One region of the Streptomyces melanosporofaciens genome, then DNA from elsewhere that is predicted to be linked to it. Evidence: riboswitches for the same ligand, from Rfam matches in the RefSeq annotation. Region 1 holds a riboswitch; each other region holds the start of a gene.
What was found. Region 1 has a riboswitch for cobalamin ahead of BLV72_RS39490 (ABC transporter substrate-binding protein). Riboswitches for the same ligand answer to the same signal wherever they lie in the genome.
Positions count from the first base shown of each region.

Region 2: another riboswitch for cobalamin. It lies ahead of BLV72_RS36265 (hypothetical protein); the one in region 1 lies ahead of BLV72_RS39490 (ABC transporter substrate-binding protein).
Region 3: another riboswitch for cobalamin. It lies ahead of BLV72_RS23040 (ribonucleoside-diphosphate reductase subunit alpha); the one in region 1 lies ahead of BLV72_RS39490 (ABC transporter substrate-binding protein).
Region 4: another riboswitch for cobalamin. It lies ahead of BLV72_RS06320 (cobalamin biosynthesis protein); the one in region 1 lies ahead of BLV72_RS39490 (ABC transporter substrate-binding protein).

Region 1 covers NZ_FNST01000002.1:8,623,336-8,630,773, reverse strand. Annotated here, with positions in the region: gene BLV72_RS39510 (LysR family transcriptional regulator) at 87-992, opposite strand; gene BLV72_RS52245 (CGNR zinc finger domain-containing protein) at 902-1,261, opposite strand; gene BLV72_RS39500 (ABC transporter ATP-binding protein) at 1,514-2,323, opposite strand; gene BLV72_RS39495 (FecCD family ABC transporter permease) at 2,320-3,333, opposite strand; gene BLV72_RS39490 (ABC transporter substrate-binding protein) at 3,330-4,370, opposite strand; cobalamin riboswitch at 4,434-4,661, opposite strand; gene BLV72_RS39485 (RNA polymerase sigma-70 factor) at 4,707-5,630, opposite strand; gene BLV72_RS39480 (carboxymuconolactone decarboxylase family protein) at 5,686-6,162, opposite strand; gene BLV72_RS39475 (DUF2165 domain-containing protein) at 6,421-6,918, shown strand; gene BLV72_RS39470 (DUF1996 domain-containing protein) at 7,159-7,438, shown strand, end outside.
Region 2 covers NZ_FNST01000002.1:7,897,156-7,904,593, forward strand. Annotated here, with positions in the region: gene BLV72_RS36255 (hypothetical protein) at 86-283, shown strand; gene BLV72_RS36260 (NAD-binding protein) at 357-2,432, shown strand; cobalamin riboswitch at 2,493-2,670, shown strand; gene BLV72_RS36265 (hypothetical protein) at 2,740-3,123, shown strand; gene BLV72_RS36270 (FAD-binding dehydrogenase) at 3,280-5,085, shown strand; gene BLV72_RS36275 (hypothetical protein) at 5,198-5,539, shown strand; gene BLV72_RS36280 (DMT family transporter) at 5,591-6,610, opposite strand; gene BLV72_RS36285 (TetR/AcrR family transcriptional regulator) at 6,607-7,212, opposite strand; partial or broken gene BLV72_RS36290 (cysteine hydrolase family protein) at 7,419-7,438, shown strand, end outside.
Region 3 covers NZ_FNST01000002.1:4,663,247-4,670,684, forward strand. Annotated here, with positions in the region: gene def (peptide deformylase) at 1-498, shown strand, start outside; gene BLV72_RS23035 (ribonucleotide-diphosphate reductase subunit beta) at 578-1,594, opposite strand; gene BLV72_RS23040 (ribonucleoside-diphosphate reductase subunit alpha) at 1,594-4,008, opposite strand; cobalamin riboswitch at 4,145-4,304, opposite strand; gene BLV72_RS23045 (GNAT family N-acetyltransferase) at 4,458-4,964, opposite strand; gene BLV72_RS48020 (DUF7196 family protein) at 5,068-5,232, opposite strand; gene BLV72_RS23050 (hypothetical protein) at 5,273-5,560, opposite strand; gene BLV72_RS23055 (IPT/TIG domain-containing protein) at 6,024-6,950, shown strand; gene BLV72_RS23060 (helix-turn-helix transcriptional regulator) at 6,996-7,438, opposite strand, start outside.
Region 4 covers NZ_FNST01000002.1:828,246-835,683, forward strand. Annotated here, with positions in the region: gene BLV72_RS06305 (class II aldolase/adducin family protein) at 1-325, opposite strand, end outside; gene BLV72_RS06310 (inorganic phosphate transporter) at 675-1,955, shown strand; gene BLV72_RS06315 (hypothetical protein) at 1,969-2,238, shown strand; cobalamin riboswitch at 2,378-2,595, shown strand; gene BLV72_RS06320 (cobalamin biosynthesis protein) at 2,750-3,733, shown strand; gene BLV72_RS06325 (cobyric acid synthase) at 3,730-5,358, shown strand; gene BLV72_RS06330 (putative cobaltochelatase) at 5,423-7,438, shown strand, end outside.

The DNA.
Region 1 (7,438 bases):
GGGAATGATCATGTGACGAAAAGCGGTATGACCACAGCGGTCATACCGTTTTCCTGGATTTTCCGGAAAGGAATTCAAGGAGAATGCTACGCGGACATCGGGTCGGCGAAGATGGCACGTGCCCGGCTGACGAGACCCGCGAGATCAGCCCCGTCCGCCGCCCGGTCCCTGCGGAACAGCAGCCCCGTGACCAGGGAAGGCTCAAAGTCCTCGACGGGCAGGACGACCACGTTGTCCAGCCGGTAGCGGTGCATCGGGCTCTTTTCGGAAAGCATGGTCATCGAAAAGGCGATACCGGTGGAGATCACCTCGGCCGCACCGGAAAAGTCCGCGGCCTTGATCCGAATTCTCTTCTTGACTCCCGCATGATTCAGCCGGGCATCGATTTCCTCGAAATACGCGGGCAGTGCGTCATACGGGGTGGCCGTATAGGACAAGTCCTTGAGATCGTCCAGGGTGATCGAGGTCCGGTCGGCGAACCGGTCGGCCGGCACCGCGGCGCCCAGCCGCTCCCTCATCACCTGGATGACCTCCAGCGCCGGATCGGCCACCGGCAGCCGGGCCAGCGCCAGTGCCAGCCGTCCATCGCGCACCCCGGTGACCAGGTCGGCCGAGGTGCCGGGCCAGCGCCGCAGCTCGAAGACCTCATCGCAGTCCTCTTCGAGCAGCCGGACACGCTCGCGCAGATCCGGGTGGACTCCGGCGGGGATGCCGATCAGCTCCGTGGTGCGACACCGCCGCACGGCCTCGCTCAGCCGCCAGGGAATCGAATTGACGCTGTCGAGCACCTCGCGGGCCATCGGCAGCAGGGCCGTCCCCGCGGGCGTCAGCTCGACCCGGTGAGTCGTCCGCTCGAAGAGCACCTGACCCAGCTCGCGCTCGAGATCCTTGATCCGCTGGCTCAGTGGGGAGGTCGCCATATGGAGCCTGCGCGCCGCCCGGGAGAAGTTGAGTTCTTCCGCGACGGCCACGAAATAGCGCAGGTGCAGCATGTCCACACCCTCAATCTACCTCGCGGTACGGCGCCCTCCGCGCCCTCGCGGCTCCGCCGAGGATCAGGGTCGCGGGCCCTGATCCACCGGACGCGCGTGGCGCCTCCCCGGCATACCGGCGCAGCGTGACAACGGCTTGGTTCAGCCCGATCGGCGGGGCGATAGGCCTGTGTCTTCGTGCGGTTGCCGCATAGCTGTGGCGAGCACCATCTGGCCCGGCCCGGGCGGGAGTTGTCGTAGTGAACCCATTGGCAGTCGGGGGGGCACATCCTGAGCCGGTGCCAGGTCCGGTTCGCCGTGGCGGTCAGGGCGGCCATCACGAGGTGCGCGAGGGCGGTGTGCACGGGATCGGCGGAGACGGTCAGCCGGGCGCCGTGCGCCGCGGTCATGGTGACGTCGAGGAGTAGCCGACCGGGGCAGCGCCGCCGTCCTGGTCATCCTGGCCGTCCTCGTCACCCTGGCGCAGCGCGGCACGGCCGCCGTCGTTCACGCAACCGCTCGGCAGAATACCGTCCGCCGCCTCACGGCTTCGGGGTGCGGCGCAGAAAGCGGATGACCGGGTGGCCCGGATCGTGGGTGACATCGGCCTGGACGTCGTAGACCTGCTTGATCAGGGACGGGGTCAGCACCTGGCCGGGGGTGCCTTCGGCCACGACGTGTCCCTCACGGAGGACGAGCAGGCGGTCGCAGTACATCGCGGCGAGGTTGAGGTCGTGGAGGGCGATCACGGTGGCGATCGGCAGACCGACGACGAGGTCGAGCAGGTCGAGTTGGTGCTGGATGTCGAGGTGGTTGGTCGGCTCGTCGAGCAGCAGCTCGTACGGTTCCTGGGCGAGGGCCCGGGCGATCTGGGCGCGCTGGCGCTCGCCACCGGAGAGGGTGTGCCACGACTGACCGGCCCGGTCGGTCAGTGCGGTGCGCTCCAGGGCGGCGTCGACGGCCCGGATGTCCGTGGCGGTGGACGACGACCAGGCGCGCCGGTGCGGGATCCGGCCCAGCGCCACGACCTCGCGGACAGTCAGTTCGGTCTGGGTGTGGGCGTGCTGTTCGACGGTGGCGATACGGCGGGCCGTGGCGCGTCGGCCGACCCGCGGCAGTGCGCGGCCGTCCAGGGTGACGACTCCGGCGGAGGGGGCGAGGATGCCGGCGAGCAGCCGCAGCAGGGTGGATTTCCCGGAGCCGTTGGGGCCGAGCAGGCCCAGGGTCTCGCCGGGGCGCAGGGCGAGGGTGACGTCGTCGACGATGAGCCGGCCGTCGGCGCGGCGGCTGACGCGGTCCGCGCGGAGTCCGGGTGCCGCGTCCGCGGTGGCGGGGGGAAGGGGGTCGGTCATGTCTTCCTCCGGCCGCGGTAGAGCACGGCGACGAAGGCCGGTACGCCGATGAGGGACGTCACCACGCCCACCGGGACCTCCTGGGGGTCGATCACGGTGCGGGCGGCGGTGTCCACCCACACCAGGAAGATGGCTCCGGCCAGCGCGGTGACCGGCAGGAGGCGGGCGTGGCCGGACCCGGTGAGGGCGCGGGTGGCGTGCGGGAGGACCAATCCGACGAAGCCGATGGCCCCGGCGGAGCTGACCAGGGTCGCGGTGAGCAGCGCGGTCGCGCACAGCAGGACCAGGCGGGTGCGGGCCACGCGGACGCCGAGCGCCGCCGCGGCCTCCTCACCGAAGGCGAACGCGTCCAGGGTGCGGGCGTGTCCGAGACAGACCAGGAGGACGGCGGCCAGGACGACGGCGCACAGCAGCACATCGCTCCAGCCGGCGCCGGTGAGCGAGCCGAGGAGCCAGAACAGCACGGCGCGGGTGGTGTCGGCGTCCGCGGAGGTCAGGACGGTGAACGAGGTCAGCGCGGAGAACAGTTGCATGGCCGCCACCCCGGAGAGCACCACGCGGTCGGTGCTGCCGCCGAGGCTGTGGCTGAGCGCCAGGACCAGCCCGAAGGAGAGCAGCGCGCCGATGAACGCGCCCGCCGACAGCGACACCGCCCCGCCGCCCACGCCGAGGACGACCACGGTGACGGCACCTGTGGAGGCGCCGGAGGACACCCCGAGGACGAAGGGGTCGGCCAGCGGGTTGCGCAGCAGGGACTGCATCACGGCCCCGCAGAGGGCCAGCCCCGCCCCGCACACCGCGGCGAGCAGGGTGCGGGGCATGCGCAGGTTCCACACGATGCCGTCCCGGAGCGGTGGCAACGTGCTCTCGCCCAGGCCGAGATGGGCGGTGACCGCTGCCCAGACGTCGGCCGTGGAGATGTCGGCGGGGCCGATGGTCACGGCGAAGGCGATCGACGCGAAGAGCGCGGCCAGCCCTCCCGCGATCAGCAGCAGGAGGCGGGTGCTCACTTGGCGAGTCCGAAGTGGCGCAGCCCGGCGGCGACCTGCTCGACCCCTTCGACGGTGCGGATGGACGGGTTCATGGCCTGCCCGCTCAGCAGGACGTACCGCTTCTTCTTCACGGCGGTGAGATTGCGGGTGGCGGCGTTGGTCTCCAGGAAACGCATCTTGGCCCTGGCGGTCTCCGCGGTCTGCTGCTTACGCGTGAGATCGCCGAGGACGATGACGTCCGGATCGCGGTCGGCCACGGTCTCCCAGTTGATCTGTGGCCACTCGTCGTGGGTGTCGGAGAAGGCGTTCTTCGCTCCGACGGCCCGGGTGATGGCGCCCGGCGCGCCGCAGCAGCCGCCGAGGTAGGGCGACTGGGAGTTGGCGAACCAGTACATGAGGGAGACGCCGGGGGCGTCCAGCCCCTCGGTGGCCGTACGCACCCGCTGCTTCAACCGCGCGATGAGCTTCTCGCCGCGCTCGTCGACGCCGAACGCGTGGGCCAGGTCGCGTATCTCGGCGTAGACGGTGTCCAGGGTCAGTGGCGTGCTGCGGGAGCCATCGCCACCGCTGTCGGGGTCCCGGCCCGCCGAGCAGTCGGACGGCGAGACATACGTGGGCACGCCCAGCTTCTCGAACTGGTCGCGGGTGGCCACGCCGCCCTTGCCGAGGGTGGAGACGAACGAGGCGGTGACGAAGTCGGGTTCGATGTCCAGTGCCTTCTCGAAGGACGGCGCGTTGTCCGCCAGGCGCGGCACCGTCGCGTTCGCCTTCTCCAGGCCCTTCATCACCGGGTCGGTCCAGGTGGCGGTGCCCACCATGCGGTCGGCGAGGCCGAGGGAGAGCAGGATCTCCGTGGTGCCCTGGTTGAGCGAGAGGGCCCGCTTCGGGGCGGACTTCACCGTGACCTTGTGGCCGCAGTTGTCGATGGTGCGCGGATAGCCCGCACCGGCGGGCTGGGTGGCGTCCGCGCCGTCGTGGCCGGAGCCACCGCACGCGGTGAGCAGGAGGGCGGGGGCGAGCAGGAGGGCCGCGGTACGGCGGGCAGAGCAGAGCACGGGCATGCCTCGGTTGTCGGGGCTCGTACGCGGAGCCTGGCCTACGGACGTCCTCCCCGCCCACGGGGCGCGGAGGTGCCAGCAGGTCTTCGGACTCGGGCTCGTCCGGACGGGGTCCCTTCCCGGTGCTCGTTCGCGGCGGCCTCGCGGCCGTCACGGACTCCTCCCAGTGGTGTCACATGCCCCGCCCGTCCCCCTCACCGCTGCGCGTCAGCTCCGGATTCCCACCGGATTCCCTGGCCTCGGATGTGGCACGACTGGCTCCCCGAGACTATCAAGATCGTCGAACGATCAGGGTGTCGGACCGGTCACGGAGTGGAAGGCCACGTCCCGGGGTCAGTTCGGCCGCCGACGGGCCTGCCTCACCTCGCGGTCGACGGCCCAGGCGTCGCCGACCGGCCCGAGGTGGCCGAGCTTGTCGGGATTGATCACCGCCCGGATGGCCTGAATCCGCCCGTCGAGCACATCGAGGACCAGAGCCTGGAGCACCTTGCCGTCCCGCTCGCGGAAGACCGCGCCGGGCTGGCCGTTGACCTCATGGAGCTCGAAGGACACGTCGATCCGCAGCAGCCAGGGGAAGACCGTGCCCAGCAGCCGGGCCACGTTCTCCGCGCCCATGACGGCCTTGGCCAGCTGCGGGGCCTTGCCGCCGCCGTCCCCGACCAGTTGCACATCGGCGGCCAGCAGATTGCGCAGCGCGCCCACGTCGCCGTCCTTCAGCGCGTCGAAGAACCGCGTGGCCAACTCCTGCCGCTCCCGCCGGTCCGCCTCGAACCGCGGCCGACCGGCCTCCATATGCCGCCGCGCCCGCACCAGCAGCTGGCGGCAGGCCGCCTCCGACCGGCCCACCGCCGTGGCGACCTCGTCGAACCCGAAGGCGAACACCTCCCGCAGTACGAACACCGCCCGCTCCAGCGGGCTGAGCCGCTCCAGCAGCAACAGCGCCGCCATCGACACCGAGTCGGCCAGCTCCACAGCCCGGGCCGGGTCCTGATACGGATCGCTGAGCAGCGGCTCGGGGAACCACGGGCCCACGTACTCCTCCCGTCGCACGCGCGCGGAGCGCAGCACATCGATCGAGATGCGCGTCACCGTGGCCGACAGATAGGCCTTGGTCGACGTGGGCCGGGTCGTCGAGCCGTCGAAGCGCAGCCAGGTCTCCTGCACCGCGTCCTCGGCCTCACTCACACTGCCCAGGATCCGATAGGCGATCGAGAACAGCAGCGGCCGCAGCTCCTCGAACTCCTCGACCTTGTTCACGCCGACTCCCCTCCCCAGGGCCCGTTGCCGATGCGGTTGCCGTCACCGATGCCGGTCAGTGGAACTGCCCGGCCTCGTAGTCACCGGCCGCCGGCTGCTGGGTGATGACGTTCAGCCGGTTCACCATATTCATGAAGGAGACGAGGATCACCAGGGCGGTGAGCTGCTCCTCGTCATAGTGCTTGGCGGCATTCGCCCACGCCTCGTCGCCGACCCCACCGGCCGCGTCCGCGATCCGGGTCCCCTCCTCCGCCAGCGCCAGCGCGGCCCGCTCGGCATCGGTGAAGACGGTGGCCTCCCGCCATACCGCGACCAGGTTCAGCCGCACCGGAGTCTCACCGGCCGCGGTGGCTTCCTTGGTGTGCATGTCGATGCAGACGGCGCAGCCGTTGATCTGACTCACCCGAATCGCCACCAGCTCCTGCGTCGCCGCCGGCAGCGGCGATTCCTTGACCGCCCTGCCCGCCGCCATGACGGGCCTCAGGACCTTGCCGGCGGTCTGGCTGGCGGAGTAGTTCAGTCGCGCGTCCATGGTGTGCTCCTCCGAAGTCGTTCAGTGGCTACACCTCTGAGACGAGGTGGCCCGACCCCCTGTGACATGGACGCATGTGACCCACGTCTCCCCGCCGTCGGCTCAGCTCGGCAGCCGTACGGCGTCCACCACTCGCCCTGATCCGGTCAGTTGTACGCTACGGCTCCCGCACGCTTCATGGTCAGCGGGATCCAACGGGAGACAGAGGTCATCGTGACAGAGCGCACCGGCAGAATACGTTCACCCCGTATCTACGCGATGACCTCGGGGGTGCTCACCGGGACGATCGCGCTGTACATCGCGCTCGTCGCCTTCGGGAACATCACCGACTTCGACAGCAACCAGCAGTTCGTGCGGCATGTCCTGGCGATGGACACCACGTTCAAGGACGAGGACTTGATGTGGCGGGCCATCGATTCCACCGCGCTCCAGGACACCGCCTATGTCGCCATCATCGCCTGGGAGACCCTCGCCGCTCTCGTCCTCCTCGCCGCGACGGCCCTGTGGTTCGCGGGTCCGTCCGCAGACCGCGTCCGCCGCGCCCGGCAGGCCAGCACCGTGGGGCTCTTGATGCTGATGCTGCTGTTCGGCGCCGGGTTCATCGGCATCGGCGGCGAGTGGTTCGCCATGTGGCAGTCGGAGAAGTGGAACGGTCTGGAGGCCGCCACGCGCGTGTTCATGATTTCCGGGATCGTTCTGCTGCTCATTCACCTGCTGCCCTCGGCCGAGCGGACCGATCCAGGCTCCGAGGACTGACCGAGCGGGCGCCGCGGACAAGCTGCCGCGGGCTCTTGCCCTCCTTGCCGCGGACTCCGAGCCCTCTTTGCAGAGGGCTCATGACCGTCCTTGCCGCGGACTCTTGACAGTGACGTGGGCCACCTCTAGCGTCCGCAGCATCGCTCCGAGAGAGCGCTCTCTCGGCCGCCCCGCGTGACCACACCGCTGGGCTCTCTCCCACTCTTTTCGCTCTTCCGTGCGTGCACGGAAAGGAGAGTCATGTCCCCTACACCCCCGCGCTTCCCACCCTTACGGCGTGTCCTCGGCCGCCGGCGAGGTCCCGGCGTCGTCCTCGCCGCCCTCGGCCTCGCCCTGTCCCTGCTCTCCATCGGCCCGGCCAGTGCGCGTGCCGATCTGCGCGCCACCGACACGGCGGGCGCGACGTCGAGCCCGCGGAGCGCCCAGGCGCCGGTGCGCGTCGCGGAGTTCGTCGCCGAGTGCCCGTTCACCCACCGGCTGCCGGACGACCCGATCGTGTTCCCGGGGCTCCCCGGCGCGT
Region 2 (7,438 bases), 730 kb from region 1:
TGGCGGGGCCGCTTCCCGGGACGGAGTCACGGGTGGAGGGTCGGAGGATGGACCCGTGTACGGTCCGGACAGGGAGGCGCACACGATGAGCGGCACGGCTCGACCCGGCGACCCGGACCGGGAAACGGTGAACGGGGAGGCGGCGGACCCGGACCCGGCGCCCGCCGAGCCCGAGGGCGGGGAGTCCGCCTGCTGGCTGGATCGGGTCTGCGCCGACTGCGGCGCGATCCAGGACACCGCGCCCTTCGCCCGCTGTGCGCGCTGCGGAGCGCCCAGGGAGTGAGCACACGGGGCGCCCCGGCCGCCCGCCCCCGGTGCCCAACTCCCCTGGGCAGCCCACCAGGTACGGTCTGATCATGACCGCCGGAGCGCGGGTGCCGGCCGCCGGAGACCGCGGCCGCCGTATCCCGCCCGGACGACCCACGGCATCACGGACCAACGGGGGGCTTCGCCGTCGTGTTCTCCACCTCCACCTCCGCCCCGCCGACCCCCTCGGGGCGGCCCATATGGTCGTGTGCGGTGACGACGCGCTCGCCCACCGCCTCGCCGCCGAGCTCCACTTCGTCTACCGGACACGGGTGACGGTCGTCATCCCCGGCGGCGCCCCCTTGGCGGACCCGGCCGGGCAGCGCATGGCCGGATGGCGGTCGGGCGGCCGTGCCTCCGCGCTCTTCGGCCGGTTCAGCGCGGCCGTCGGACGGGTCCCGCTGCCCCGGCAGACCGCGGACGATCCCGCTCCGGAGGGGGGAGTGCGGGTCATGGAGGTCCCGGCGCTGGACGAGGAGGTGCTGACCGAGGCGGGTGCGCAGCATGCGACGGCCCTCGCCCTGGTCCATGACGACGACGAGGCCAACATCCACGCCGCCCTCCGCGCCCGCCGCCTCAACCCCCGGCTGCGCCTGGTGATCCGGCTCTACAACCGCAAGCTCGGCCAGCATCTGGAGGAACTCCTCGACGAGGCGGCGCGGGTGGCCGATCCCGGTATGGACCCGGCGGAGCTGGACGCCACCACCACCGTACTGTCGGACGCCGACACGGCGGCCCCCGCCCTGGCGGCCACCGCCGTCGCGGGCACCAGCAAAGTCCTCCAGGCCGACGGGCTGCTGCTGCGCGCGGCCGAGCGCACCCCGCCCGGCCCCGACGAGGTGGCCCGCCCGGGGCTGTGCACCCTCGCCCTGCTCTCGTCCACCACCAGCGACCCCGGCGGCAGCGAGGGCTCGGACAGCAGCGGGGACGAGGGGCCCAAGCTGCTGCCCGGAGACGAGGAGGTGGCCGCCGCCACCGGGCGCGACACGGTGGTGCTCGAGGCCGTCTCCGCCACCGGCCCACCGCTGCCGCCGCGGCGGCTCGGCACCCGCAGACTGCCCCTCGCCTCGCTGTTCTCCCGTCGGCTGCGCTGGTCCGTCGCCGGAATGGCGATCGCAGTCCTCGCCCTCACCATCGCCTCCTGGCAGCTCACCGGTGCCGGTCTGCTCCGCGCTGCCTACCTCACGGTGCTGGACGTGCTGGCGATCGACGACCCGGCGCTGGACGAGCCGACCGGGCGCAAGGTCCTCCAACTGCTGTCCGGGCTGACCGGACTGCTGATGCTGCCCGTCCTGGTGGCCGCCGCGCTCGAAGCGCTGGGCACCTTCCGCACCGCCTCCGCGCTGCGCCGCCCTCCGCGCGGCCTCTCCGGCCATGTCGTGCTGCTCGGGCTCGGCAAGGTCGGCACCCGGGTCCTGGCCAGACTCCGGGAGATGGACATCCCCGTGGTGTGTGTGGAGGAGGACCCCGGGGCGCGCGGCATCCCGCTGGCCCGCAGGCTGGGCGTGCCGACGGTCATCGGCGATGTCACCCAGGAGGGCGTCCTGGAGGCCGCCAAGATCCAGCGGGCGCACTCCCTGCTCGCCCTGACCAGCGTCGACACCACCAACCTGGAGGCGACGCTGTACGCCCGCTCGGTCAAGCCCCGGCTGCGGGTGGCGCTGCGCCTGTACGACGACCGCTTCGCCACCGCCGTCTACCGCACGCTGCGCGCGGCCCATCCGCGCGCCCTCACCCGCAGCCGCAGCGTCTCCAGCCTGGCGGCCCCGGCGTTCGCCGGAGCGATGATGGGACGTCAGGTCCTCGGCGCCATACCGGTCGAGCGCCGGGTGCTGCTCTTCGCCGCCCTGCATGTCGCCGGGCATCCGCAACTGGAGGGGCGTACCGTCGCCGAGGCGTTCGCACCGGGCGCCTGGCGGGTGATCGCACTGGACGCGGCGGAACCGGCCGACCGGCAGCGCGACCTCGCCGCGGCGCCTCCCTACGACGGCGCCACCCAGGCGCCCTCCCTGGTGTGGGATCTGCACCCCGGCTATGTCCTGCGGCCGCACGACCGGGTGGTGCTGGCCGCCACCCGCCAGGGCCTGGGCGAGATCCTCGCGGGGGCGGCGGCCGGCCGGAACTGACGTCCAGCCGCCCGTGGCGCTCCTGGGAGCGGGGGCCACATGGTGCGGCGGTGCCCGGGATGCGATGATGCCGGGCGACGAAGGCGACGGCGGAACGAGGAAGCCGGTGTGAATCCGGCGCGGTGCCGCCACTGTGATCGGCGAGCGGATCCCGAACAGGCCACTGCCCGTACGCGCGGGTGGGAAGGCCGGGACGAGCATCGACCCGAGAGCCAGGAGACTCACGCGGTCGCCTCCTCGACGGGGTGTGTCGATGTGCGGCTCCGCCGCGTGGGGGGCGGACTTCCCCGGAGGAGGGCGATGCGCCATGCCTGTCAGGCCGACCGACCCGGTGCCATGCCGGGTGACCGTATGCCGGGACTGCTGCTGCGGCAGCCCCAAGGTGACCGGAATCGACCATGCGGCGCAGATCGCGCGGCTGCGTGAGGAAGCGCCCGTACGCGTCTCCGCGTGTCTGGACGTCTGCGATCAGGCCAATGTGATCGTGGTGCAGCCATCGGCGGCCGGACGTGCCGCCGGGGGCAGGCCGGTGTGGCTCGGCCTGGTCAACGGCACGGACGCGACAGAGGACATCGTGGCGTGGGTGACGGCGGGCGGCCCCGGTGTGGCACCGCTGCCCGACATCCTCGATCTGTACGCCTTCTCGCCACGGCGGCGCGCCTCGCCGGAGCCGTCATCCGGCGGGCGCTGACCGGCCGAAGTCCCCCACGGCTTCCGGGAGTTGCTCATTGAGAGCAGGAGTCTGGCGGCCCCGCATCCCGTGGGCTACCGTCGGTAACACGTTGCCGTCGCGGCAACCCCCTTCGCATCTCCCGCACCCTCCGAACCCCCTTCCGGAAGGCAGCCCATGGAGAACTCCACAGAGAATGCCGCCTCGCTCGCCGGGATCAGCCGCCGCCGCGCCCTGACGGCGGCGGGCGGTGTGCTCGCCGGCGCCGCGCTCGCCCAGGCGGCGGGCCCGGCCTTCGCCGCCTCCGGGGCGTCCTCGGACGCGGACGCCATCGTGGTCGGCGGCGGGCTCGCCGGGCTGGTCGCCACGGCGGAACTGGCGGCCGCGGGACGCAAGGTGCTCCTCCTCGACCAGGAGCCCGAGAGCAACCTCGGTGGCCAGGCGTTCTGGTCCTTCGGCGGCCTGTTCTTCGTCAACTCCGAGGAACAGCGGCTGATGGGCATCAAGGACACCCACGAACTGGCCTGGCAGGACTGGCTCGGCACGGCCGGCTTCGACCGCGGCGTCTCCGATCCCGGCGGCCAGGATTACTGGGCCCGAAAATGGGCCGAGGCGTACGTGGACTTCGCCGCCGGGGAGAAGCGGTCCTGGCTGCACGGGCTCGGCGTGCAGTGGTTCCCGATCGTCGGCTGGGCCGAGCGCGGCGGCGGCCTCGCGGACGGGCACGGCAACTCGGTGCCGCGTTTCCATGTCACCTGGGGTACCGGTCCGGCGGTGGTCGAGCCGTTCGAGAAGAAGGTGCGGGCCGCCGCGAAGGACGGGCGGGTGACCTTCAAGTTCCGGCACCGGGTGGACGATCTGGTGGTCACCGGCGGTGCCGTCACCGGGGTCAGCGGCGCGATCCTGGAGCCGAGCGATGCCGCCCGTGGCAAGCCCACCTCGCGCAATATGGTCGGCCACTTCGAGCTCAACGCCCCGGTGGTGATCGTCACCTCGGGCGGTATCGGCGCCAACCACGATCTCGTACGGCGGAACTGGCCCGACCGGCTCGGCTCACCTCCGAAGTTCATGGTCACCGGCGTCCCGGCGTATGTGGACGGCCGGATGCTCGCGATCACCGAGAAGGCAGGCGGACGGATCGTCAACCCCGACCGCATGTGGCACTACACCGAGGGCCTCAGAAACTACGACCCGATCTGGCCGGGCCACGGCATCCGCATTCTCCCGGGCCCCTCGTCGATGTGGTTCGACGCGAAGGGCAAGCGCTTCTCCACCCCCGACATCCCGGGCTACGACACCCTGCACACCCTCGGGACGATCACCGCCACCGGCTATGACTACTCCTGGTTCGTCACCACCCAGAAGATCATCGCCAAGGAGTTCGCGCTCTCGGGCTCCGAGCAGAACCCGGACCTGACCAACAAGGACATCCTGCAGCTCCTCTCCCGCATCTGGCAGACACCCGAGCCGATCCAGCGGTTCCGGGACAAGGGCGAGGACTTCGTCGTCGCCAACACCCTGCCCCAACTGGTCGCGGGCATGAACAAGTTGACCGGCGACAACCTGATCGATGTGGCGGACCTCACCCGGCAGATCGAGGCCCGCGACCGCGAGATCGCCAACCCGTACACCAAGGACGTCCAGGTCATGGGCATCCGCAACGCGCTCGCCTACCCCGGGGACACGCTCAGCCGCACCGCCTCCGCGCACCGGATCCTGGACCCGTCCGCCGGACCCCTGATCGCCGTGCGCCTCAACATCCTCACCCGCAAGACCCTCGGCGGCCTCCAGACCGACCTCACCGGCCGCGTCCTGGACGCCTCCGGCAACCCGATCACCGGCCTGTACGCGGCCGGTGAGGTCTCGGGCTTCGGCGGCGGGGGAGTGCACGGCTACCGCTCCCTGGAGGGCACCTTCCTCGGCGGCTGCCTGTTCTCGGGCCGCGCCGCGGGCCGTGCGGCGGCGGCCGCGACCGCGACCTGAACCGGCGGGTGCGGCGGCGGTGGCGCACCGGGCACATGGCAGACTCCTCCTGCGATCCGCGGGCGGCCGGGAGCATCCCCGGCCCATGAAGTCGCTGGGCAGGGGAGGGTGCATGGGCGGGGACGATCCGCATATCCATGTCGAGTCGAAGGTGGTCCGAGGCGTCGCCGCCGTCCGCGACATGATGGCGTCCACCTTCGGGCTGGCCGGTGACCTGCCGAGCCGCATCGCCACCGGATGCGGGCTGCGGGCGCCGTACGCGATGACCTCTCCGCGGCCGGAGAACGTCACCTGCCTTGCCTGCCGTGAGTACGCGCGGCTGGAGCATCTGCGCTTCGCGGACGAGCTCGAACGGCTGGGGCGGATGCCCGGATCGACCATCAGCACGGACCAGGCGAAGCTGGCCGCGGACCGGCATCGCGACCTCGCGAAGCGGTTTTCCGCCGCGGAGTGAGGGGCGGGCGGCGGAGCGTTCGCCGCCCGCCCCGCTCGGCGACGGATGCCGCTACGGCACCCGCCCGGGGTCTGACCGAGCAACGGCGTGCTCAGCTTCCGTGCGCTGTGGCGGCGTCACGCCTTCCGGCCGCTGCCGGCGCCGTCCGGAGACGGCTGTGGGGGCGGTGAGGACGGCCAGGCAGGCGAGGACGAGTGCGATGCCGGTCCAGCCGACGGCGGGGAGGCGTTCGCCGATGACCAGCACGGCGAGGACGGCGGCGACGGCCGGTTCGAGCAGGGAGAGCGTGGTCGCCGTACTCGCGGGCACATGCGCCAGTCCCCAGCCGAACAGGACGTAGCCGGTGAACATGGGCACCACCGCCATGTAGGCGCCGACGGCCATAGTGGACCCGGAGTCGAGCAGCGGCGCGCCGGTGACCAGGAGGACGGGCACGAGGAGCAGTCCGCCCAGGCCGAACACCGTGCCCATCGCCGCGCGGGAGGTGATGCCGTGGGTGATCAGCCGGTGCGCCGCCCAGGAGTAGAGGGCGTAGGTCGTGGCCGCGATGAGGCCCAGCCCCACGCCGAGCATCGTGGCGGCCATGGATGGCTGCTCCCGGCCGCCGGGGTCCTGAGCGGCTTGGGCCGCGCACAGCATGAGGGTGCCCAGGAGGCCCAGGGCGGCGCCGAGTGTCCAGCGGCGCGTCAGCCGGCGCCGGTCCATGACGCGTTCGATCACGGCCGAGGCCAGTGGCGCCATGCCGATCGACACCACGGTTCCCACCGCCACTCCGGCCAGGTGCATCGAGCTGTAGAACGCCAGGGGGTAGACCGCCACCGCGAACGCGCCGAGGAGTACGGTGCCGCGCCGCGCACGCAGCCGCGGGGCCTGACGGGCGATGCGGGGGGCCGCGACCAGGGCTTGGAGCAGGCCGCCCAGGCCCATGGCGACGGCGCCGATGGCGAGAGGCCCGACGTCCGGGGCGAAGGTCGCCGCGGTGCCGGTGGTACCCCACAGCACGGACGCGGCGAGCACACACAACGATCCGGCGCCCGCCGAACGGGCGCTGTGTCCGGTGGGCCGCCTCACAGCCTGTCCAGCAGGGCCGCCGCCATCGCGCGGGCGTGCCGCAGCCGGCTGCCGTCGCCTTCCAGCCCAGCGCGCGCCATCGCGCCCTCCAGCAGGAACGACAGGTGCTCCGCCATGGTGCGCACGTCGTCGGGGCGCTCGGGCAGCAGTTCTTCGAGGTGCCCGGCGATCAGGCGCTCGACCTGTTCCTTGTGGCGGCGTACGACACTCCGCCCCTCGTCTCCGGCGGGCAGCTCGGCGGCCGCGTTGAGCAGGCCGCAGCCGCGAAAGCCGCGCTCGTAGGCGAACGCCGCGTGATCGGCGTAGGCGTCGAAGGCCGCGAGGACGCCGTCGCGGGGGTTCTGCGCCTGCTCCAGCCGTGCCGTGTACAGCGCGAGCCACTCCTCGTGCCGGGCGTCGAGATAGGCCCTGACGAGGTCGGACTTGGAGGAGAAGTTGTTGTACAGGCTCATCTTCGCCACGCCGGCTTCGGTGGTGATCGTGTCGATTCCGGTCGCCGTCACGCCGTCGGCGTAGAAGCGCCGCGCGGCGGCCGCCAGCAGGCGCTCCCGGGCCGGCCGCCGCCTTCCGGGGCCCGTCGTCCTCGTACCGGTCTCACTCATCGCATGCATCCCGACAGATTAGGTAGGTAGGTCTACCTAATATAGAGGGCGATGAGAGATCCGGGAAGTGAGTTCCACCAGCAGTCGGCCTCCGACGCCGCCCGCGGACCATCGCCGACTGAGCGGGAGAACGGCGGGCACTCGAAGGGGCCAGGATGTGGCCTGCCCGGGCGATGGGTGATCTTCCAGAGGGCGGAGGAGAGATCATGGCAGCCGAGACCTATGA
Region 3 (7,438 bases), 4.0 Mb from region 1:
CTGCACAAGGAGTGCCGGGACGTGACCGTGTTCGACGAGGAGCTGGCGCGGCTCGTCGACGACATGTTCGCCAGCCAGCGGGCGGCGGAGGGCGTGGGCCTGGCCGCCAACCAGATCGGTGTCGACCTCAAGGTCTTCGTCTACGACTGCATGGACGACGAGGGCGTTCGCCATGTGGGCGTGGTGTGCAACCCGGTGCTGGAGGAGCTGCCCGCCGACCGCCGGGTGCTGGACGACTCCAATGAGGGCTGTCTGTCGGTCCCCACGGCCTACATGGAGCTGGCCCGTCCCGACTACGCGGTGGTGCGGGGCCAGGACCTCGACGGTGAGCCGATCGCGGTGCGCGGCACCGGCTACTTCGCGCGCTGTCTGCAGCACGAGACCGACCACCTGTACGGCTACCTGTACATCGACCGGCTGTCCAAGCGCGACCGTAAGGATGTGCTGAAGCAGATGGCGGAGGGCACCGCCCGCTATGAGACGGTGCCCAACGACTGAGTGTGCCGCAGCTCACAGGGCGGGCCGGACCCACGCGGGGTCCGGCCCGCCCTGTTGCATCAGAGCCCGCCCTGTTGCATCAGAAGTCGTCGTCGAAGGCGACCGAGCCCTCGACCGCGACCTGGTAGGCCGAGGCGCGGCGCTCGAAGAAGTTGGTCAGCTCCTGGACGTTCTGCAGCTCCATGAAGGAGAACGGGTTCTCCGAGCCGAAGACCGCGGGGAAGCCGAGGCGCATCAGGCGCTGGTCGGCCACGCACTGCAGATACTCCTGCATCGACGCGGTGTTCATGCCCGGCAGCCCGTCCCCGCACAGATCGCGGGCGAACTGCAGCTCCGCCTCGACGGCCTCCTTCAGCATGTCGGTGACCTGCTGCTGGAGTTCGTCGTCGAAGAGGTCCGGCTCCTCCTCGCGGACGGTGTCCACGACCGAGAAGGCGAACTCCATGTGCATCGACTCATCGCGGAACACCCAGTTGGTGCCCGTCGCCAGGCCGTGCAGCAGCCCGCGCGAGCGCAGCCAGTACACATACGCGAAGGCGCCGTAGAAGAACAGCCCCTCGATACAGGCCGCGAAGCAGATCAGATTGAGCAGGAAGCGGCGGCGGTCCGCCTTGCTCTCCAGCCGGTCGATCTTCTCCACCGAGTCCATCCAGCGGAAGCAGAACTCCGCCTTCTCCCTGATGGAGGGGATGTTCTCGACGGCGGCGAAGGCCGCGGCGCGGTCGTCCGGGTCGGGGAGGTAGGTGTCCAGCAGCGTCAGATAGAACTGGACGTGTACCGCCTCCTCGAAGAGCTGCCGTGACAGATACAGCCGCGCCTCGGGGGAGTTGATGTGCTTGTAGAGCGTGAGCACCAGGTTGTTGGCCACGATCGAGTCGCCGGTCGCGAAGAAGGCGACCAGACGGCCGATCAGATGCTGCTCACCGGGGGAGAGCTTGGCGAGGTCGGTGACGTCGGAGTGGAGGTCGACCTCCTCCACGGTCCAGGTGTTCTTGATCGCGTCGCGGTAGCGGTCGTAGAACTCCGGGTACCGCATCGGCCGCAGGGTCAGTTCGAAGCCCGGGTCGAGCAGGTTCTTCTGGGACGTGGGGGACATTACTGGCAGGCCTCGCAGGACTCGGGGTTTTCCAGGGAGCAGGCGATCGCGTCGGCCTCGGCCGGAGCCTGCTGTACGGGGATGGGGGCAGGGGTGGGCGCGGTGGCCGCGGCGCCGCCGCCACGGGCGCTCTGGGCGATCCGGGTGGCCGGCCGCGAGCGCAGGTAGTACGTGGTCTTGATGCCGCGCTTCCAGGCGTACGCGTACATCGAGCTGAGCTTGCCGATGGTGGGCGAGGCCATGAAGAGGTTCAGCGACTGGCTCTGGTCGAGGTACGGGGTGCGGGCCGCCGCCATCTCGATCAGGGCGCGCTGCGGGATCTCCCACGCAGTGCGGTACAGGTCCCGTACGTCCGCGGGCACCCAGGAGAACTCCTGGACCGAGCCGTTGGACTCGCGCAGCGCCTCACGGGTCTGGGCGTCCCAGACGCCCAGCTTCTTGAGGTCGTCCACGAGATAGGAGTTGACCTGCAGGAACTCCCCGCTGAGCGTTTCGCGCTTGAAGAGGTTGGAGACCTGCGGCTCGATGCACTCGTAGACGCCCGCGATGGAGGCGATGGTCGCGGTCGGCGCGATCGCCAGCAGCAGCGAGTTCCGCATCCCGGACTTCGCCATCCGGGTGCGCAGCGCCTCCCAGCGCTCCGGCCAGGTGGCCACCGCGTCCGTGTAGTGGTCCGGGTGCAGCACACCGCGCGCTGTGCGGGTCTCGGACCAGGCCGGATGCGGGCCGTGGCGCTCGGCGAGCTCACAGGACGCCTCGTACGCGGCGAGCATGATGCGCTCGGAGATCCGGGTGGAGAGCGCCTTGGCCTCGGGCGAGTCGAACGGCAGCCGCAGCCGGAAGAAGACGTCCTGCAGCCCCATCAGGCCCAGGCCCACCGGCCGCCAGCGGGAGTTGGAGGCACCGGCCTCGTCCGTGGGGTAGAAGTTGATGTCCACCACTCGGTCGAGGAAGGTCACGGCGGTGTGGACGGTGGCGTCGAGGCGCTCCCAGTCGAGCTGCCCGTCCTCGTCCAGGTGCGCGGCGAGGTTGACCGAGCCGAGGTTGCACACGGCGGTCTCGCCGTCGTTGGTGACCTCCAGGATCTCGGTGCACAGATTCGAGGAGTGGACGACCCTGCCGGGCTCGGCGGTCTGGTTGGCGGTGCGGTTGGCGGCGTCCTTGAACGTCATCCAGCCGTTGCCGGTCTGCGCGAGGGTGCGCATCATCCGGGCGTACAACTGCCGCGCCGGGACCTTCTTGACGGCCTTCCCCTCGGCCTCGGCCTTGCGGTACGCGGCGTCGAACTCATCGCCCCACAGGTCCACCAGAGCGGGCGCGTCGACCGGGGAGAACAGCGACCAGTCGGCGTCCGCCTCGACCCGGCGCATGAACTCGTCCGGGATCCAGTGGGCGATGTTGAGGTTGTGGGTGCGGCGGGCCTCCTCGCCCGTGTTGTCCCGCAGCTCCAGGAACTCCTCGAGGTCCGCGTGCCAGGTCTCCAGATAGACGCAGGCCGCGCCCTTGCGCCGGCCGCCCTGGTTGACGGCGGCCACCGAGGCGTCGAGCGTGCGCAGGAACGGCACGATGCCGTTGGAGTGCCCGTTGGTGCCCCGGATCAGCGAACCGCGCGCCCGGATACGGGAGTAGGACAGGCCGATGCCGCCCGCGTGCTTCGACAGCCGTGCCACCTGGTGGTAGCGGTTGTAGATCGAGTCCAGCTCGTCCAGCGGCGAGTCCAGCAGATAGCAGGACGACATCTGCGGATGCCGGGTGCCGGAGTTGAACAGCGTGGGGGAGCTGGGCAGATACGACAGCGTGCTGGTCAGCCGGTACAGCTCGGCCACCTCGTCCAGCGCCCGCTCCGAGAGGTCCTCGGCGAGCCCGCAGGCCACCCGCAGCAGGAAATGCTGTGGGGTCTCGATCACCTGACGGGTGATCGGGTGGCGCAGCAGATAGCGGCTGTAGAGGGTGCGCAGTCCGAAGTACCCGAAGCGCTTGTCGGCGCCGTCGGCCAGGGCCCGCTCCACCAGCGCGTCCAGCCGTGCGGCGTGGGCGGCGGCGAACTCCGCGGTGGAGTCGGCCAGCAGGCCCTCGCGGTGGCCCACCTGGACGGAGGTGGAGAAGGAGACCGCGCCCTGTCCGGCCGCCTCCTCCGTGATGGTGAGCGCCAGCAGCCGCGCGGCCAGCCGCGAGTACTCCGGCTCCTCGGCGATCAGCCCGGCCGCCGCCTCGGTCGCCAGGCCACGCAACTCCGCCTCGTCCGAGCCGGGATGGCGGCCGCGCAGGGCGGCGGCCGCGACCTTGCCGGGGTCGGTGGCGGGCAGATCGGCGGTGAGTCCGGTAAGTGTCCGGAGCAGGGCGGTTCCGGGCGCGTCGTGCGCTGCCTGAGAAACCGCCTGCTCTGAAACCGGATCTGCGGGCGCGATGGTCACTGAGGTGCTCTCCCTCGCTCGGCCGGGGCCACGAGGGGGTGCGATGGGCGCGTACGGGCATGCCGCTGCCGCACTCCTCGTACGTCAGGCACTCCACGCAGCGTCCATCGGCCCAACCCTCGAGGCCGGGGGACGTGTTCACACAGGGCCGTCGGCAGGTGCTCGGACTTACGGGCACGCCGCATAAGCGCACACGTACACCGTTGCGGGACAGTTCCGGATTCCCACCGGATTCCCCTGCGGCGACAGCGAGGACGAGCATACATCTTGTGTCGGCCGACGCACCCACCCCCATATCTTGTGTCGCGAGGTGCGGAGTTTCGCATGAATGTGCTAATGCGTTCCGGAGGTGGCCCGTGACCTGGGGCCCGTGGCGGCCCGTGGCGGGGCGTGCACGCGAGCCCGTGGGCGCGCGCGAGCCCCCGGCCCGGGGCGCGCGCCGCCGGTCGTCACAGCTCCACCGTGAACGCCCACAGGGTGAGGTCCGACTTGGCTATCGGCGACCAGTCCCGCTCCGGGGCCCGCACGAATCCCAGCCGCTCGTACAGCCGGTGGGCGGCGGTCATGGACTGCTGGCTGCTGATCACGATCCGCCGCAGTCCCAGCGCGCGACCCCGGTCCAGGCAGGCGCGCACCAGTGCCTCGGCCGCCCCGCGCCGCCGCGACTGCGGCCGCACGGCCAGCATCCGGAACTCGCCCTCGCCGGGCCGGGCCAGCTCCGCATACCCCCCGCCGTACACCGCGAACGCCACGGCCCCCAGCACCTCGTCGCTCGCCGCGTCCGCCGCGACCAGCAGCTCGGCCTCGGCGGCCCGGCGCCGGGCGTCGCGCAGGGTGGTGAGATATGGATCACTGTCCCCGAAGTCCAGGAGCCCGTCCCCGAGATACACCTGCGCGGTGAGCTCGCCGATTGCGTCCAGTTCCTCGTCCCGCGCGCGCCTGATCGTGATGTCCATGGCCGCAGTCTGCCGCACACCACTGACAGCGGGGCCGTCATTGTCCGGCCCCGGTCTTCGCCGTCACTCGCCGGGCCTCACCGCCACTCGCCGGGCCTCGCCGTCACTGGACGGCGGTGTTGATCACTCCGGTGGAGCCCGCGCGCTTATTGGCGGCGTCGGCCTCCTGATAGGTGAAATAGCGCCGGACCGTGCCGTCCGGCAGCGTCAACTCATAGACGACAACGGGTCGCGGGGCACGTGCCCCTCCGCCGCAGTTGCAGGCCATGGCTGCCGTTCCTTTCCCTCGAGTCCAGTACGGGTCGGTGTCAGTCCAGCCACCGCGAGGCGACCCCGGCGAGGTAGGAGAGCGTCAGGGCGGTCGCCGGGAGGTGGAACCACGCGGTGGTGTGCAGCAAGGAGGCGTAGACGGCGATGGCGCCGGCGACCCAGGTGCTGGTGCACCAGCCGCAGTTGACGAGGTAGGAGGGCCGGGAGTCGTCGCCGAAGCGGTCGGCGACCCAGGTTCTGAACCCCGCCGCCAGCGTGTCCTTGGTGATGAAGCGGGTGATACGGCAGGTGGTGCCGAGGGCGAGGAGGAATGCGGCGAGGCTCATCGGATCGCTCCCTCCCCGGGTGGTCCCGCACGGGCTGGCACTGCCGATGTCACTCATTAGAGGCACGGTGGAGGACGGCAGGCCATACTCCGGCCGCGCGTTCCCCCGAATAGCGGAGCGCTTGTCATACAAGCTCGCCGCCAGGCGCGCCCAGATGCGCCAAACGAGTGATGGCAGCCCCGGAACCTTGAGCGACGGGGGTGGGCGTGGATAACTGGAAACGTGCCGCCGAGGGTGCCTCATACCTCGTAGGCCATCCAGGAGCCGGACGTTCGTCCCGTAGCTCCGCCCTCATCCGGCGCATCGATCCCGCGCCCTGACCGGCCGCCCGGCGGCTTTCCGTTCCTCCGGTGCCGGCCTGCCTCGACCGCGCGGCGACGACGAGGCGTTGACCAGCGGCTTGCCCACGACATCGGCATGCCGTCGGCGCATATCACCCCAACCCTTCCCGGGAGGAACAACCATGACCTCGACCGCTCTCGCGACCGCCGCCCCCACTGCGGCCAACTGGCCCCCGTCGCAGGTGGGGCCGCCGTTGCTGCTGTCCGTGGTGCCCAACTCGGGCCCCGCCGCCGGTGGGAACCTCGTCCAGCTCAACGGTCAGAACCTGCGCAACGTGATCAGCGTGACCTTCGGCGGCGTGCCCGCCCAGATCGTCAGCCAGAGCAGTTCCGGTGGCGGCGGCTGGGATGGTGACTGGGGCGGCGGCTGGGGTGGCGGCGGCTGGGGCGGTGGCGGGTGGCCGGGGAATCCCACCAACGACATCGTCGTGGTGATAGCCCCGCCGCACGCGCCCGGGTCCGTCCAGGTCCTGGTCACCACCACGGCCGGCACCAGCAACAGCCAGGTGTACACCTATGTGGCGCCGACGCCGCCCACCGCCGTTTCCATCACCCCGACCGTGGGACCGACCACCGGCGGCACCCTGTACTTGATCACGGGCACCAATCTGACCGGCGTCACCAGTGTCACCTTCGGCGGGGTCCCGTCGGCCATCCTGACCATCAACCCGGGCGGGACCAGCCTGATCGGTATCACCCCGCCGGGCCCGCCCGCGGGCGGCAACGTCGCCGTCGTGCTGAGCGGCCCGGGCGGCACCACCACCGTCCCCGGCGGTTTCACCTACTTCGTCGCACCGCCCGCCCCGGTGCCCACCACCATCACGCCCACCACCGGACCCGCCGCCGGCGGCACCCCGTTCACCATCAACGGCACCAACCTCGGCGGCGTGCTGGGCGTGCTGTTCAACGGCGTCCCCGCCACCGGTGTGGTCGCCACCGCCACCACGGTCTCCGGCGTCACCCCGCCCGGGGTGCCCGGCACCGCGACCGTCACGCTCGTGACGGCCACCGGGACCGTCACCGTCCCCGGCGGCTTCCTCTACGTCTGACGCGCACATCCGGCCGAACCGCGCCGGTCACCGGGCCCCCTTCCGTCAGGGCCCGGTGACCGGCGACGTCCGTTCGAGCTGCTGAGTGCCGATGACCTCCAGGACCTGCAGCTTCTCGTAGCTCTCCGTGCCGGGTGTGGCCGTGAAGACGAGGAGGGCGTGGTCCTGGTCGGGGTCGAGGAGCGACTGGCAGTGGAGGGTGAGCTCGCCGACCTCGGCGTGCGCGAAGCGCTTCTCGTCGGTGTAGGTGAGGCCGACCTCGTGCTCGTTCCAGATGGCCGCGAACTCCTCGCTCTCGTCCAGGAGCCGGCGGGCCAGGTCCGCGGCCGGTGAGTGCGGGCCCTGCCGGGCCGCGGTGCGCCGCAGCTGGGCGGTGAAGACGCGGCCGTGGGCCGGGTGGTCGGATGCCGGGTAGATCAGCCTCGACGCGGGGTCGGTGAACCACCGGTAGACCACGCTCCGGGCCGGGCCGGTGTAGCGGGTCTGGT
Region 4 (7,438 bases), 7.8 Mb from region 1:
GGGTATGGACCACGGCCTCGGCGTCGGTCTCCCGGTAGACGGCCAGGTGCATGGGCAGCTCGCTGGTGGGCTCGAGCGTGCCGAGGACCTGTTGTCCGTCGAGGTCGACGGCGACGGCGTCCCGCGGGCCGAGCCGGTCGTAGGGGACGCCGCTCGGGGTCACCAGGACGGTGTCACCGACCCGGGCCGAGACATTGCCCGAGGTGCCGACGACCAGGCCGTCGGCGGTGGTTCTGCGGGCCGTTCTCACCACCTGCGTCCATGCCTGGCGCAGGGGGTGGGTCAGCCGCGGCTGCGGCTGCCGCGTGGATCGCGACTGGGTCACCTGCCCTCACCTCCGGGGCCCGATCCTTCCAGGCGTCCGGCGGCCGGGCGATGGCGGGCCCGGAACGGGCGCCGCGCACGTCTACGACCGCGCCTCGTGGGCAGCCGCCCCGGTGCGGTGAACGAGGGTGAACGGCGGGCGGCCGCGGGGCCGGTTCCGAGGTCTCCTCCGGCGGCCTTCGACCGAGGCTCAACCCCCGTACGACATAGGGAAGTAGGCTTGAATTCACCAGGCTTTGACACTCCCGCAACCACGTCACCCTGACGCCCTACTCAGTTCACCTCCCGTTCACCCTGTTTCCTTACGTTCACCGTGCCACTAACGACCTTCGAACTGATTGACCGGGTGTATGGAACACATCACGCTTCTCATCGGGATCGTGATCGTCACGGCCTTGGTGTTCGACTTCACGAACGGCTTCCACGACACGGCTAACGCCATGGCCACCACCATCTCCACGGGAGCACTCGGTCCCAGGGTGGCGGTGGCGATGTCGGCCGTCCTCAATCTCGTCGGCGCGTTCCTGTCCGTGGAGGTGGCCAAGACCATCTCCGGCGGGATCATCGACGAGGACTCCGGTATCCGACCAGAAGTGATCTTCGCGGGACTGGTCGGGGCGATCCTGTGGAATCTGGTGACCTGGCTCGCCGGACTCCCCTCCAGCTCCTCGCACGCCCTGTTCGGCGGCCTGATCGGCGCCACCGTGGTCTCCGTCGGGCTGGACGGGGTCAACGGCGACGCGATCGTCATGAAGGTCCTGATCCCCGCCGTCGCCGCGCCGGTCGTGGCCGGCATCGCCACGGTGGCCGCCACCCGGCTCACCTACCGGCTCGGCCGCGGCCGCTCCTCGGAGGACACCGCGAAGGGCTACCGCGCGGGGCAGATCGCCTCGGCCGCCCTGGTCTCCCTGGCCCACGGCACCAACGACGCCCAGAAGACGATGGGCGTGATCACCCTGGCGCTGGTCACCGGGGGCGTGGTGGCGCCCGACTCCGACCCGCCGCTGTGGGTCATCGTCTCGGCGGGCCTGGCCATCGCGCTCGGCACCTACCTGGGCGGCTGGCGCATCATCCGCACCATGGGCAAGGGCATCACCGACATCCAGCCGCCGCAGGGCTTCGCCGCCCAGACCGGCGCCGCGACCGTCATCCTCGCCTCCTCCCACATCGGCTTCGCGCTGTCCACCACCCAGGTCTGCTCCGGCGCCGTCATGGGTGCGGGGGTCGGCCGTAAGGGCGCGGTGGTGCGCTGGTCGACCGCCGGCCGCATGGTGGTCGCCTGGGTGCTGACCCTCCCGGCCGCGGGCCTGGTGGCGGGCGCCGCCGCGCTGCTGGCCGACCAGGGGAACGGGGGGATCACGGCGGTGGCCGTGCTCGCCGTCCTGGCCTGCGGGGCGATCTGGGCGCTGTCGCGCCGCAAGCCCGTGGACCACACCAACGTCAACGAGGTCGGCGCACACGAGCCGGTGGGCGCCGTCACGGCCGCCCTGCGGTCCGTGGCCCCGCCGCCCGCGGGTGCGAAGCCCTCCGCCCCCGAGAGGGCGGTCGAGACCGCCCCCGAGAGCGGCATCGCCGAGCACACACCCGAGCAGACCCCCACCCCCGCCGCCGCGAGCAGCAGCACCCGCTAAGGAGCCACGGAACATGAGCATCGACTGGGCGGCACTCGGCCAGGTCTTCGGCGTCAGCCTCGTGGTGACGGTCGGCATGGTGGGCGTCTTCACCCTGGGCATCCTCGGGACGTCCCGTAAGGCGGCGCCGGAGCAGGGCGGCGCGGCCGCGGTGTCCGGTGGCGCGGCCGCCGTACCCGGTGGCGCGGCCGGCGCCTCGGCGCTCGCGCGCGCCGGCGCGTACACCTGCTTCGCGCTGTGCGCCGCGGCCGTGGCGTACGGCATCTATCTGATCGTCGCCTGAGGCTCGCGTCCTCATCGACCCACCGGCCGCCGGATGGTGGCGCTGACCAGCGCCGACCGTCCGGCGGCCGCCTCGTGTGCGGCCGCCGTCTGTGGGGCTCGGCACACTCGGGCGACATGGGTCATATGCGAGTTGACGGCCATTCGCGGCCCATGGTGGACTTCCCGAGCCAAACGGCGGCAGGAGAGGAAGCCGGTGAGAATCCGGCGCGGTCCCGCCACTGTCACCGGGGAGCACTCTCCCATCGCCTGTATGGGGTCACGGCTCGACCGTACGGTTCGCTTCGTACGCGGGGCTGGAAGACCGGGAGGGGCGCGGATCCGGGAGCCAGGAGACTTTCACCGCCGGTCAGTCGAACCAGGGCGCGGACCCTGAGTGAGGACATACCGCCATGCCCGGCACCGCCACGCCGTCAGCCTCCTCTGTCCCCACTGGCTCTTCCGGCCCCTTCGGCCCCCCTGGCCCCTTTGGTTACGTGTCGTCGCGCCGAGGCGTGACGGCGGCCTGACGGATGCGTGCCGATCACGCCTCGTTCGCGTGTGGTGCGGCCCTCGGTTTCCTCGGTGATCTCGCCACGGGCGATCCGCGCCGCGGCCATCCGGTCGCCGCGTTCGGGCGCGCCGCCGCGGCCGCCGAGCGCCGGCTGTGGCGTGACCACCGCGGATACGGGGCCCTGCACACCGCGTTGTGCGCGGGCGGCGCGGCCGCCGGTGCCGCACTGCTGACCCGCGCCGTACGGGCCCTCGGCGGGCGCGGCGGCGCGCAGGCCGCACTGACCGCCGCCGCCACCTGGGCGGTGCTGGGCGGGACGACGCTGGGCCGTGAGGCACGGGCCGTCGGCGGGGCCCTGGCCGCAGGGGACGTGGAGGTCGCCCGGGAGCGGCTGCCCCATCTGTGCGGCCGCGATCCGCAGGCGCTGGACGGGCCGCAGATCGCCCGCGCGGTCGTCGAATCGGTCGCCGAGAACACCTCCGACGCCGTCGTGGGCGCGCTGGTGTGGGGCGCCGTGGGCGGCGTGCCGGGGCTCATCGGCTTCCGCGCCGTCAACACCCTGGACGCCATGGTGGGCCACAAGTCGCCGCGCTACCGCCGGTTCGGCTGGGCGGCGGCCTGTCTGGACGATGTGGCCGGCTGGCCCGGTGCGCGCCTTACGGCGGCCCTGGCGACCCTCTCCGGCCCCGATCCGCGCGGTGCGCGGCGCGCCTGGCGGCGCGACGGCCGACGCCATCCGAGCCCCAACGCGGGCCCCGTGGAAGCGTCGTTCGCGGGCGCGCTCGGGGTACGGCTGGGCGGCACCCTCACGTACGGCGGCCGGGTCGAGCACCGGCCGGTGCTCAACTCCGGCGGGCGGCCGGTGGAGCCGGCCGACATCGAGCGGGCGATACGGCTGTCGCGGCGCGTCGGCGTCCTGGCGCTCGGGGTGTCCGTGGCGGCCCGGCCGGTCCTGAGGGCGTTGACGGGGCGGCCCCGGGCCGCTGGAAGGGGCGGTGGATGAGCGGGATACGCGGTGAGGGCGGCATGGACGGTTCCGGGGCGCGGGGCGGGGGCCTGCTCGTCGCGGGCACGACCTCCGACGCGGGCAAGAGCGTGGTGACGGCCGGGATCTGCCGGTGGCTCGCCCGTAAGGGCGTCAGCGTGGCCCCCTTCAAGGCGCAGAACATGTCGCTCAACTCCTTCGTCACCCGGGAGGGAGCGGAGATCGGGCGGGCCCAGGCCATGCAGGCCGCCGCGGCGCGCGTCGAGCCGAGCGCGCTGATGAACCCGGTCCTGCTGAAGCCGGGCAGCGACCGCAGCAGCCAAGTGGTGCTGCTGGGCAAGCCGGTGGGCGAGCTGAGCGCGCGCGGGTACTTCGGGCGGTCGGGGCCCGCGGCGAACCCGCCGTCGGACGCGGACTCCTCCGGGCGGACGCGGGTCTCGGGCCGGGAGGCGCTGCTGGGGACCGTCACGGAGTGCCTGGAGGAGCTGCGGCGCACCCATGACGCGGTGATCTGCGAGGGCGCGGGCAGTCCGGCCGAGATCAATCTGCGCCGCACCGACATCGTCAACATGGGGCTGGCGCGCGCCGCCGGGCTTCCGGTCGTGGTGGTCGGCGACATCGACCGCGGTGGCGTCTTCGCGTCCTTCTTCGGCACCACCGCGCTGCTGTCTGCGGCGGACCAACGGCATGTGGCCGCCTATCTGGTGAACAAGTTCCGCGGCGATGTGAGCCTGCTGGAGCCCGGTCTGGACATGCTGCGCGAGCTCACCGGGCGCCCGACCGTCGGTGTGCTCCCGTTCGCCCACGGGCTGGGGATCGACGAGGAGGACGGTCTGCGGGTGTCGCTGCGCGGCACGGTGCGGGAGAGCGTCGTGGCGCCCCCTTACGGCGCGGACGTCCTGCGGATCGCGGTGGCCGCCGTGCCGCTGATGTCCAACTTCACGGACGTGGACGCGCTGGCGGCCGAACCGGGCGTGGTCGTGCGGTTCGTGGACCGGCCCGAGGAGCTGGCCGACGCCGATCTGGTGGTGCTGCCGGGCACCCGGGGCACCGTAAGGGCGCTGGAGTGGCTGCGTGAGCGCGGGCTCGCCGACGCGATCGCCCGGCGGGCCGCCGAGGGCCGTCCGGTGCTGGGCGTCTGCGGCGGCTTCCAGGCGCTCGGGGAGCGCATCGAGGACGAGATCGAGTCCAAGGCCGGGACGGTCGCCGGGCTCGGGCTGCTGCCGGTGCGGGTGCGGTTCGCGGCGGAGAAGACCCTGGCCCGGCCGGTGGGCGAGGCGCTCGGTGAGCGGGTGGAGGGATACGAGATCCACCACGGGGTCGCCGAACTGCTCGACGGGGCCGAGGAGCGCTTCCTCGACGGCTGCCGGGTGGGCTCGGTGTGGGGCACCCACTGGCACGGCTCGCTGGAGAGCGACGGCTTCCGGCGGGCGTTTCTGCGCCGGGTGGCCGCCGCGGCGGGCCGGGCGTTCGTACCGGCGCCGGACACCCGCTTCGGCGAGCTGCGCGAGGAGCAACTCGACCGCCTCGGCGACCTGATCGAGGAGCACGCCGACACCGACGCACTGCTGCGGCTCATCGAGAAGGGCGTCCCGGAGGGGCTGCCGTTCGTCCCTCCGGGGGCGCCAGGGGGGACGTCGTGAACAACCCCGGCCCCCGCACCGACACCGGACCGCGACGCCCACGCACACCAGGAGGTACCGCCGCGTGACCACCACCTACCCCTTCAGCGCGATCGTCGGCATGGACGGTCTGCGGCTCGCCCTGCTCCTCAACGCCGTCTCACCCGCCGTGGGCGGCGTGCTGGTGCGCGGGGAGAAGGGCACGGCCAAGAGCACCGCCGTAAGAGCGATCGCGGCGCTGCTGCCGCCGGTCGACGTGGTGGCCGGGTGCCGGTTCTCCTGCGATCCGGCCGCGCCCGACCCGTCCTGCCCGGACGGACCCCATGAGCCGGACACCGGCGAGGCGCGCCCCGCTCGGATGGTCGAACTGCCCGTGGGCGCCTCCGAGGACCGCCTGGTCGGCGCCCTCGACATCGAGCGGGCGCTGTCGGACGGCGTGAAGGCGTTCGAGCCCGGACTGCTCGCGGACGCCCACCGCGGGGTGCTCTACGTCGACGAGGTCAACCTGCTCCACGACCATCTGATCGACCTGCTGCTCGACGCGGCCGCCATGGGCGCCTCCTACGTGGAGCGCGAGGGGGTGTCCGTACGGCATGCGGCGCGGTTCCTCCTCGTCGGCACCATGAACCCGGAAGAGGGCGAGCTGCGGCCGCAGCTGCTGGACCGCTTCGGTCTCACAGTGGAGGTCGCGGCGTCCCGGGACACCGATGAGCGGGTCGAGGTGGTGCGGCGGCGGCTGGCGTACGACGAGGATCCCGAGGGGTTCGCGGCGCGCTGGGCGGCGGACGAGGAAGCGCTGCGGGAGCGCATCGCGGCGGCGCGCGCCCTGCTGCCGCGGGTGGGGCTGGGCGATCGCGCGCTGCGGCAGATCGCGGCGGTGTGTGCCGGGTTCGAGGTGGACGGGATGCGCGCGGACATCGTGACCGCCCGTACGGCGACCGCGCTGGCCGCCTGGGCCGGGCGCACCGACGTGCGGACCGAGGACGTCCGGGGGGCGGCGCTGCTGTCGCTCCCCCACCGCCGGCGGCGGGCTCCGTTCGACGCGCCGGGGCTCGACGAGGACAAACTCGACGAGATCCTGCGGCAGTTCGAGGAGGACGAGCCGGAGCCGGATCCGGACCAGGGCCCGGAGGGCCCCGACAGCCCCGACGACGGGCCGGACGGCCCGGGCGGCCCCGACAACCCCGGAGGCGGGCCCCAGGAGGACTCGGGCGACGGAGCGGGGGAGCAGGCGCCGCCCACCGCACCCGAGCCGTCCGTCCCCGACCAGCGCACGGGTGAGCACGAGACGGCCGACCGCGAGACCGACTCGGCCCGGGCCGATGGCGACGGCGGGGCGGACGAAGCTCCTGGTGGAGCCGGGGGTGAGCGGGCGGCCGTGGGCGCCGCCGACCCGTTCCGGACCCGGCGGCTCGACGTCCCCGGTCTGGGCGAGGGCGCGGCCGGACGCCGGTCGCGCGCCCGCAGCGAGCACGGCCGCACCACCGGGGCGCGCCGCCCGCGGGGGACGCTCTCCGCGCTGCATCTGACGGCGACGGTCCGGGCCGCCGCCCCGCACCAGCGGGCGCGCGGGCGGCGCGGTCCCGGACTCCTGGTGCGCCGGGACGATCTGCGCGAGGCGGTGCGCGAGGGCCGGGAGGGCAATCTCGTGCTGTTCGTGGTGGACGCGTCGGGCTCGATGGCCGCGCGGACACGGATGAGCGCGATCAAGGGCGCGGTGCTGTCGCTGCTGCTGGACGCCTACCAGCGACGGGACAAGGTCGGGCTGATCACCTTCCGGGGCGCGGACGCCGAGCTGGCGCTGCCGCCCACCTCGTCGGTGGACGCGGCGGCCGTGCGGCTGGAGCGGCTGCCGACGGGCGGCCGTACGCCGCTGGCGGCCGGGCTGTTGAAGGCGCGAGAGGTGCTGCGGGTGGAGCGGCTGCGGGATCCCTCGCGCCGTCCGCTGCTGGTCGTGGTGACCGACGGACGGGCCACGGAGGCGAAGCGGTCCGGCGGGCCCACGTCGGTCGAGCGGGCCGGGCGCGCGGCGCGGATGCTCGCGGGCGACGGGGTCGCCTCGGTGGTGGTGGACTGCGAGTCGGGGCCGGTGCGGCTGGGG